Regions from separate parts of the Micromonospora sp. LOL_013 genome, predicted to be linked through region 4. Evidence: riboswitches for the same ligand, from Rfam matches in the RefSeq annotation. Region 4 holds a riboswitch; each other region holds the start of a gene.
What was found. A riboswitch is a leader RNA that binds a small molecule or an ion and turns the genes downstream of it on or off. The one in region 4 is predicted to bind cyclic di-AMP.
Positions count from the first base shown of each region.

Region 1: linked by a shared signal. The riboswitch ahead of ACFHWS_RS21915 (NlpC/P60 family protein) and the one ahead of ACFHWS_RS01955 (coiled-coil domain-containing protein) in region 4 are both predicted to bind cyclic di-AMP.
Region 2: linked by a shared signal. The riboswitch ahead of ACFHWS_RS20070 (NlpC/P60 family protein) and the one ahead of ACFHWS_RS01955 (coiled-coil domain-containing protein) in region 4 are both predicted to bind cyclic di-AMP.
Region 3: linked by a shared signal. The riboswitch ahead of ACFHWS_RS06880 (coiled-coil domain-containing protein) and the one ahead of ACFHWS_RS01955 (coiled-coil domain-containing protein) in region 4 are both predicted to bind cyclic di-AMP.

Region 1 is NZ_JBHMIQ010000035.1:49,152-51,328, reverse strand. It holds gene ACFHWS_RS21915 (NlpC/P60 family protein) at 1-926, opposite strand, end outside; cyclic di-AMP (ydaO/yuaA leader) riboswitch at 937-1,068, opposite strand; gene ACFHWS_RS21910 (DUF6232 family protein) at 1,542-2,078, shown strand; gene ACFHWS_RS21905 (helix-turn-helix domain-containing protein) at 2,126-2,177, opposite strand, start outside.
Region 2 is NZ_JBHMIQ010000030.1:57,161-59,337, reverse strand. It holds gene ACFHWS_RS20075 (NlpC/P60 family protein) at 1-539, shown strand, start outside; cyclic di-AMP (ydaO/yuaA leader) riboswitch at 797-940, shown strand; gene ACFHWS_RS20070 (NlpC/P60 family protein) at 1,039-1,977, shown strand; gene dcd (dCTP deaminase) at 2,138-2,177, opposite strand, start outside.
Region 3 is NZ_JBHMIQ010000007.1:74,496-76,672, reverse strand. It holds gene ACFHWS_RS06885 (glycoside hydrolase family 65 protein) at 1-145, shown strand, start outside; gene ACFHWS_RS06880 (coiled-coil domain-containing protein) at 203-1,219, opposite strand; cyclic di-AMP (ydaO/yuaA leader) riboswitch at 1,222-1,357, opposite strand; gene ACFHWS_RS06875 (potassium channel family protein) at 1,612-2,177, shown strand, end outside.
Region 4 is NZ_JBHMIQ010000002.1:25,678-27,854, forward strand. It holds gene ACFHWS_RS01955 (coiled-coil domain-containing protein) at 1-840, opposite strand, end outside; cyclic di-AMP (ydaO/yuaA leader) riboswitch at 845-975, opposite strand; gene ACFHWS_RS01960 (cation diffusion facilitator family transporter) at 1,144-2,052, opposite strand; gene ACFHWS_RS01965 (HelD family protein) at 2,098-2,177, opposite strand, start outside.

The DNA.
Region 1 (2,177 bases), on a different contig from region 4:
ATGTCCACGCTGGCCAGCTCGACGGTACGGCCGAAGGTGGGTGCGTGGATCACCTGGCCGCCGCCCACGTACAGGCCGACGTGGGCGAGACCGTTGTAGAACACCAGGTCACCGGGCTGCAGTGCGCCACGGTCGATCTTCGCGACCACGTCCCACTGCATCGCCGCGTTGTGCGGCAGGCTCTTGCCGGCGGTACGCCACGCGGCAAGCGTCAGGCCCGAGCAGTCGTAACCGTTCGGGCCGCTGGCAGCCCAGACGTACGGCTTGCCGATGGCTCCGTACGCGAACTCGACGACCGAGCCGGCGGCACCGGACACCGACGGGACGGTTCCGGTGTACGACGAGCCGGTCTCGCTCGCGGCACCGTAGGCCCGTTCCCGCTTGTCCATCAGCTCGTCGATGTCCGCTTCGATGCTCTTCTTGCGGTCGGCGAGCTCCTTGACCTGGGCGTCCTGCTTCTTCAGTGCCGCCTGCAGCTTCTCCTGCTCGGCCAGGTAGGTCAGTTGGGTGCTGGTGAACTCGCTGAGCCGCTGCTGCCGGTCCCGGGCCAGGTGGTCCAGGGTGCCGAGCCGGTGGATAAAGCTGCCGGAGGTGCCGTCGAGCAGGGCGCTCGCGGTGCTCAACCCGCCGGTCTTGTACGCGTTGACCGCGATCTGACCGACCTCGGTCTGCGCTGCCGCGAGTTCGGCCTGCAGCGGGCCGAGCTTGGCGTCGATCTCCTCGGCCGCCGCCCGGGTGGCCTTGGCCTCCTCCCTGAGCCGGTTGTACGACTCGACGACCTTGGCCAGCTCTTCGGATTCCTCGTCGATCTGCTGCGTGAGTTCGCTGACCGTCGGCTGGGCGGTCGCGGCGGTCGCCGGTACCACCAGGCCGAGGCTTACGCCGGCCAGCATCAGGGTGCGCAGCAGAATCCGCGCTGTTGACAAGAACGCAGAACCCTTCTTCCTCGCCGCCTACCGGGTTAGCTGACGGATTCGGGCGGGAAGTTCGCCCTACCGCGGTGAACCGCGGATTCACCCCAGTTGCCGATGGGTCCCCGGATCGCAACCGTGAGATCACTGTTTGTAACGTCAGATAATCTCAGGACGGCGATTCGGCGGCACTGGACCGGCGTCACCGCTTCCCGGCGACTGGTGACCGGACCAGCTGGTCCAACTTAGCCGCAAGGTTGCGACGCGGAAAGTGCTGCGATCGTGATCCGTGGCATGGAACTGGCCGGAGCCCGTTGACAGTTACTGGATGTGACGGTTGGCTGCTCTGGGCAACATTCCTGTTGTCTTCGCGTGACCGGTTGACTCCGGCGCGTCGTCATTGGACAGCGTCTGATCAATTGCGAATAATGCGTCATTAGTCGGTCTGTGCGGTTGTCGTCAGTAAGCTATCCGGATGAATAGCCGCAAAAGGTCTGATTCGCCATCCAGGACGCGGCCTGCCGTACGTCATTCTGCTAGGTGGCAGAATGACCACCTTCCATCGAGTAGCTAGCTGTTTGCACAATGGACCCGCAAGGTCAGCGCCGCACGAGCCCTTCGGAGGCAGCTATGCGTGCTACTCGCCAGACCCCACCCCGACGCGGTTCCCCGGTGCCCGCCCAGTCCGGCTCCAGTGTCGGACGGACCTTCTACCGGCAGCCCGGCATCTGCGTGACCGGTGAATGGTTCGTCGTGGCCGGCCGGCGTTTCGCCGTCCGCGACCTCACCGAACTCCGGACCGCGCGAGGCGCCCGCGACCGGCTCACCGGCCGGGTGATCGCGGTGACCGCCCTGACCCTGGCGGCGGTCGCGGTGACCGTCGGCTACACCCGCGGGTTGGACGAGGTCAGCGCGGGTGTCTACCTCGCCATGCTGGCGGCTGCGTTCGTGCCGGTGGCGGTCGCCTGGCTCGGCGACCGGTTGCGGCCGCGGGCGTACGAACTATGGGGCCGTCACCAGGGACTGCTGTTGCTGCTGTTCAGCACCGACGACGAACGCCAGTACGGCCAGGTGAGCCGGGCGTTGATGCGGGCTCGGGAGATCTCCCGGCTGGCCGGTCTGTCCGAGCCGGTCACCATCGAGCCGTGGGTGCCCGACCAGCGGTGAGCGGGCCCGGCCGCCGTCGCGGTCGTCGGCGGGCTGGTCGACGTCGATCAGCCCGCGTCCGGCCCGTCCAGCCGCCGGGCGAGGTCGTGCAGCATCGCC
Region 2 (2,177 bases), on a different contig from region 4:
TCGCCGAACGGCAGACGCTGGACGAGTTGATCACGAAGCAGCAGGCACAGGACAAGACGCTCGCCGAGCAGCGCAAAACCATCAACGCCGAGATCAAACGCCTGGAACGGGCGCGCAACGCCGCGTACCAGTCCACCGGCTACACCGGCGGATCCGGTGCCTCCGGCCCGTGCCCGGCGGTGTCGGTCGGCGGAGCCGCCGGAACCGCGGTCCGCACCGCCTGCGCACAGCTCGGTAAGCCGTACGTCTGGGGTGCCACCGGGCCGAACGCCTTCGACTGTTCCGGCCTGACCCAGTACGCCTGGGCAAGTGCCGGTGTCAGCCTCACGCATTACACCGGAACTCAGTGGAATCAGGGCAGTTCGGTCAGCCGTGCCAACGCCAAACCCGGGGATCTCGTATTCTTCTTCAGTGATCTGCATCACGTGGGGATCTACATCGGTAATGGCCTGATGGTGCACGCTCCCCGCGCGGGTCAACCCGTGCAGATGGAGAACATCGACAACATGCCGCTCGCCGGATTCAAGCGGGTCGGCTGATCGTGGCAGGTCAGCCAGCCTGCTGAGGCAATCTGAGTGGCGCGCGTTGGCTGGCCGAACGTACGGGCGGACCGGTATGAACGGGCCGGTCCGCCCGGGAAAATTCGAACGCTTGAGCGATGGCAGCCTATGTACGATACGCAATCGTCTGTGTACTCAATGAGATAGTCCATGTTCTCGCTTGCGTAGCGAGAACGCCGCTCTCTACTCTTGGGGATCGTCGAGTCGGGAGGACGTCAACCAACCGGGTTGACCTCGGCCTGACACCGCCTAATCGCCGTCTGACGGCGAGCCGGGGACCCACGGCACTTCCGGGGTGAATCCGCAGGCCACCTGCGGTAGGGCGTCTCCTTTCCGCCCGAACCCGGCAGCTAACCCGGTAGGCGGTCTGGGGAGAAGGAGTCCGGTGGCTACGAGCGCCCCTCGGCGATACCTCCGGTGGTCCAGCCGCGACCATCGGCGAAAATCGCCGCACGACCCTAGCCGAGTACTCTCCGCGTTGGTCGCCGCCACCACCGGCGTCGGTCTGCTGCTGGTAGCAGCGCCGGCGCAGGCGCAGCCCACCGTCGCCGAGATCGAGTCGCAGATCGACGAGGTCTGGGCCGAGCTCGAACCAACGATCGAACGGCACAATGCCGTACGGCAGGACCTTGCCGCCAAGAAGAAGAAGGCGGACGAACTACAGAAGAAGATCAAGCCACTGCAGATCCAGATCGACCTGGCGATGGACCGGGTCAGCGAGTTCGCCGCCCGGTCGTACAAGGGTGGTAGTCCGTCGGTCTTCAACGCGATCCTGACCAATGGCAAGCCGACCCACCTCGCCGACCAGCTCGAGCTGCTGGACCAGTTCGCCCGGCGGCAGGCCCGCGACGTGCAGGCCGTCGTCGACCTCAGGAACGAGTACGCCGCGAAGAAGGCCCCGCTCGACGATTTGATCGTCGAGCTGACCAGCACCGAGGCTCAGCTGGCGGCGAAGGCCAAGGAGATCGACGCCGAGGTTGACCGGTTGCAGGACCTGCGCCTGGAGGCGTACGGCTCGACCAACACCCTCGGCTCGCTGCGTCCCGCGCCCTGCCCGGCGACTTACCCCGGCGGTGCGGCCGGCAAGGCGGTCACCTTCGCCTGTGCGCAGATCGGCAAGCCGTACGTCTGGGGTTCAGCGGGACCGGGCAGCTACGACTGTTCGGGTCTCACCCTGGCCGCTTGGGCGCAGGCCGGCGTCGCGCTGCCGCACAACGCCGCCCGGCAGCGCCAGGTGACCGCCAACGTCAGCCGGGACGAGTTGCGCCCCGGCGACCTCATCTTCTACTACAGCGGGCTCTCCCACGTCGGCATGTACGTGGGTAACGGCTGGATCGTGCACGCCCCCCAGGCGGGCGAACCTGTGCAGATGCGCAAGATCGGTTCGAGTGTGCACAGTTACGGCAGGCCCGGCTAGACCTCACTCCTCCCCATGGCCTGGCGCGTGCCGCTGATCCCCCCGTCAAGCGGCAGCACCGGCCACCGGAAAGGCGCCCTCCCATGTCTCCCCCCGGCTTGGGAGGGCGCCTTTCGCCTCCCCACCGCGGGCGCGCCGGCGCTGCGACAGCCCAGCCGGTTCAGCTGGTCGGCCAGGTGCGCCACCGCTGCCAGGACCGG
Region 3 (2,177 bases), on a different contig from region 4:
TGACCTTACCCATCACGGCGAGCCGATCACGGTGGCTGCGGACAAGCCGGTCACCCGGGCGATCCCGCCGGCCAATCCGGTCGGTCCGCCGCCGCAGCAGCCGACCGGCCGGTCACCGGTACGCCGGTCGGCGCGTACCGACTGACCACCTCCTCGTGCGGTGCCGGGCCGACCCGGCACCGCACGAGGAGAGGAGGTCAGGTCACAGCAGGGACAGATGTACGTGGTTGGTGTGGTCGCTGTTGGGATCGCCGTTGGCGCCGCTGTACGAACTCCAACCGGTGGTCGGTGACCAGAACTGGCGGTACCAGATGACGTAGAGGATGCCGAGCTTGTCGGCGTTGCGGACCAGGAAGGCGGTCAGGTTGTTGCCGTACAGCCGGTCGTCGCCGAAGGCGTCGCCGCCGAACCCCTGCTGCTGGGCGGAGAAGTCGCAGGCCCGCCCCTTGGGGTGCTCGAACGGCCCACCGGGGCGGAAGCAGGAGACGAAGCGGGTGAAGCCGGCCTTTTTCGCTTCGTTCAGCGCGTGCATGGTGCGCGGAGTGATGCAGCCGCTCGTGGTGGGGTCGTCCAGACTGCACGACTGGGACGGCCAGGAACCGTCCGAGTTACGCGGCGCCTGGGCGGCGACCGGCGAGGTGGCCGAGACGAACCCGTTGGTGGCGACCGCGCCGACCAGTTGCAGGGCCTTTTCGGCCTCTTCCTTCTGCCGGGCCATTGCCTCGAGTTGCTGTTCCTCGCGGGCCACTTCGGCGTCGATCGCGGCGACTGCCCGAGCTGCCTGTTCGCGTGCCTCGTTGAGCTCCCGAATCCGCTTGTTGTCGTGCATGGCGATCATGTCCAGGCCTTCGGCGCGTTCCAGCAACTCGTCCGGGTCCGCGCTGTTGAGCAGGACCATCACCGGGGTGATCCGGCCGAGACGGTACGAGTTGGAGGCGACCTGGCCGATCTGTGGGGTCAGCGCGGAAATCCGTTCCTCGACCTTTTCCAACTCGAGGTTGAGCTTCAACTGGCGTTTGCGGGACTCGTCGACCGCCGCCTTGGCTTCGACGAAGCCCCGGCCGGTCGATTCGAGCACTTCGCTGAGCAGTGGCGGGGCGCCTTCGTCATCCGGATCCTGAGCGGCGGCTGGCGACACTACGACGAACCCAGCGAGCAGGGCGGCGACGGCGGCGAGGGCCGCGGCCGTCGGAATCCGCCGGCGGAGGGGTGCGGTCATCCTGTTCCTTTCCTTGGCCGCCGACCGAGTTAGCTGACGGGTTCGGGACGGAACGATCCCTACCGCTGGCGCGGATTCACCCCGGTGGAGACGTGGTTCCCCGGCTCACCCCGGAGGGCGATTGGGCGGCGGTCACCGCCGGCACCGGTGGGCGCCGCCTGGCGAAGACCGCCGGCAAGCTTACCGGATTGGTCACCGGCATCAACACCTCGACAATCCTGACTGAGCTGGAAAAATCCGTTACCAGCCAACGACTTTCGGTGATGTCCACTTTCTGCGTTCGACGGCGTACGACAAGTCGTCAGGGGTCGGTATCGCTGCGCCGAGGTTAGCGGCTGACTACAGTGCGTATGAGGAAAAGCGGGAAAGTCGTAGCGTCGGACGGATCTTCGGTGAGAGATGACGATTCCCCGGTCGGGCCGCCGGACGCCGACAGCGTGGTGGTGATCGGCCTCGGCCGGTTCGGTGGCCAGGTCGCCCAGTCTCTGCTCCGCCTCGGCCACGACGTGCTGGGCATCGACGAGCATCCCAAACGGGTGCATCGCTGGTCCGAGCGGCTGCCGAGGGTGGTCGAGGCGGATTCAACCGATGACCAGGCGTTGCGCCAGTGTGGCGTCGCCGACTACTCCCGCGCGGTGGTCGGCATCGGCTCGGACGTCGAGGCCAGCATCCTCACCGTGGTGGCGCTGACCGAGCTGGATGTCCCGGAGGTCTGGGCGAAGGCGGTCACCGCCAAGCACGGCCGGATCCTCGCCTCGGTCGGCGCGCACCATGTGATCCTTCCGGAGGCGGCGATGGGTGACCGGGTAGCCCGCCTGCTGGCCAGTCGGATGCTCGACTTCATCGAGTTCGACGACGGGTTCGCCATCGCCAAGGTCTGCGCCCCGCCGGACGCCGCCGGCCGGACGTTGGCCGAGTGCCGGCTACGTCAGCGGTACGGCATCACGGTGGTCGGGAT
Region 4 (2,177 bases):
GCAGCCGGAGGTGGTGGGGTCGTCGACGTTGCACGACTCGGCCGGCCAGGAACCGTTCGCGTTGCGCGGAGCCGGGGTCGCCGACGCGTTGGACGACCCGGATCCCGACGACCCGGATCCCGACGACCCGGAGCCGGAGGAACCGGATCCCGACGACCCGGATCCCGACGACCCGGAGCCGGAGGAACCGCTGGCGGCGGCCGCCCGTTCGGCCTCCTCCGCCGCCTGCTGCCTCGCCTGTTCCTCCGCCTGCTTCTCGGCGGCGACCGCGACGGCCAGTGCCCGCTCCGCCTGGTTCCGGCGCTGGTCCATGATGGTGACCTGCTTCTGCTGCTCCCGGATCTCATGCTCGATCGCGGCCTTGGACCTGGTCACCTGGTCACGGGTACGGTACAGCTCGCGGAGCTGCTTCTCCTCGTTGGCGGTCACCGCGCTCAGCGCCGCCGCCCGGTCGATGAACCCTTCCGGCGAGGTGCTGTTGAGTAGCGCGGAGACCGGGCCGAGCCGGCCGTTGCGGTACGCGCGGTCGACGATGTGCCCGACGTTCCTGTTCCGTTGCTCCAGTTCAGCACCGACCGTGTCGAGCTGCTCGGACAGCTTCTTCTGCCGGTCCTTCGAATGGTTGAGCGCCGCCTTGGCGTCGATCCAGCCCTTCGAGGCCGCATCGAGCTCCTTGCGCAGGCTGTCGGTGCCTCCCTCGTTGTCGACCCGGTCGGGCCGGTTGGCGGGCAGGGCGGCTCCGGCCGGCGAGCCGGTCGGGGTGCCGGTGACGGCCATCAGGGCGGCGGTCAACGCCGCCAATAACGTGAATCGGGTTTTTCTGTGGACTGTGCGCGACACTGTGCATTCCTTCCGTCAGCCGCCGACCGGGTTAGCTGACGGGTTCGGGACGGAAGATCCCTACCGCGTGACGCGGATGCACCCCAGGTACGTGGTTCCCCGGCTCGCCGTACGGCGATTAGGCGACGGCCTCCGCGGGCGCCGGAGGGGCGCCGCCCGAGCGGAGACCGGGGCCGAGACTACCGGCTCCCCGGGTCGTCGTCCCGGTATCGATAGCCATGTTATGTCTGGAAAAATCAGAAATATACGTATATCGTGGCTGTGACCGTCGCGGTAAGGTCACGAAACTTAAGCATCTGCTAATCACCAGTCGGCCGGTCCGCAGGAGTCGGCGGGGGCCAGCGGCTCGATCTGCAGCGTCGCGTGCTCGATACCGAACTCGTCGTGCAGGGCCGTCCGGGCGTCCCGCAGCACCGTGCCGATATCGGCCGACGGGGTCACGGCCAGGTGTGCCGAGGCCACCTCCATGCCCGGGGTGAGCGTCCAGACGTGGAGGTCGTGCACGTCGCAGACGCCCGGCACGATGGCCAGCCGGCGGTGGACCCGGGCGACCTCCACATGCTCCGGCGCCGCCTGCACCAGGATGCGCAGCGCGGCCCGGGCCAGCCGCCAGGTGCGCGGCAGGATGAACACCCCGACACCGACGGCGACCAGCGGGTCGGCGTACCACCAGCCGGTGGTGGCGATCACCGTGGCGGCCACCAGCACCCCCACCGAGCCGAGCAGGTCGCCGAGTACCTCCAGGTAGGCGCCCCGTACGTTGAGGCTCTCCCCGGCCCCCTGGCGCAGCAGGGCGAAGGCGACGATGTTGGCGAGCAGTCCGGCGACCGCCACCATCAGCATCGGGCCGACCGTCACCGGCTCTGGATCGGCGAACCGGCGGGCCGCCTCCACCAGGACGTAGAGCGCGACCCCGGCGAGCAGTACGGCGTTCGCCAGCGCGGCCAGCACCTCGAGGCGGTAGAGGCCGAAGGTTCGCTGCGGCTCCCCGGTCGGTCGCCGAGTCGCGGCTATCGCCGCGAGCGCCATGCCGATGCCGAGCACGTCGGTGAACATGTGCCCGGCGTCGGACAGCAGCGCCAGGGAGCCGGTGGCCAGCGCGGTGACCGCCTCGACGACCATGAAGCCCGCCAGCAGGGCGAAGGCGGCCCAGAGACGCCCGTAGTGTCGCTGGCCGGTGCTCCCGGCGCTGTGATCGTGTCCGACTCCCACGCCTGCCACCCTCCGTTGCCCGGCGTCTCGTCAGTAGACTAATGCTCACATAGCAATATGTGCAGTCGACTCCGGGTCGAGGCCGATGGTGACCAGCCGCTGCGTCGCCCGGGAGAGCGCGACGT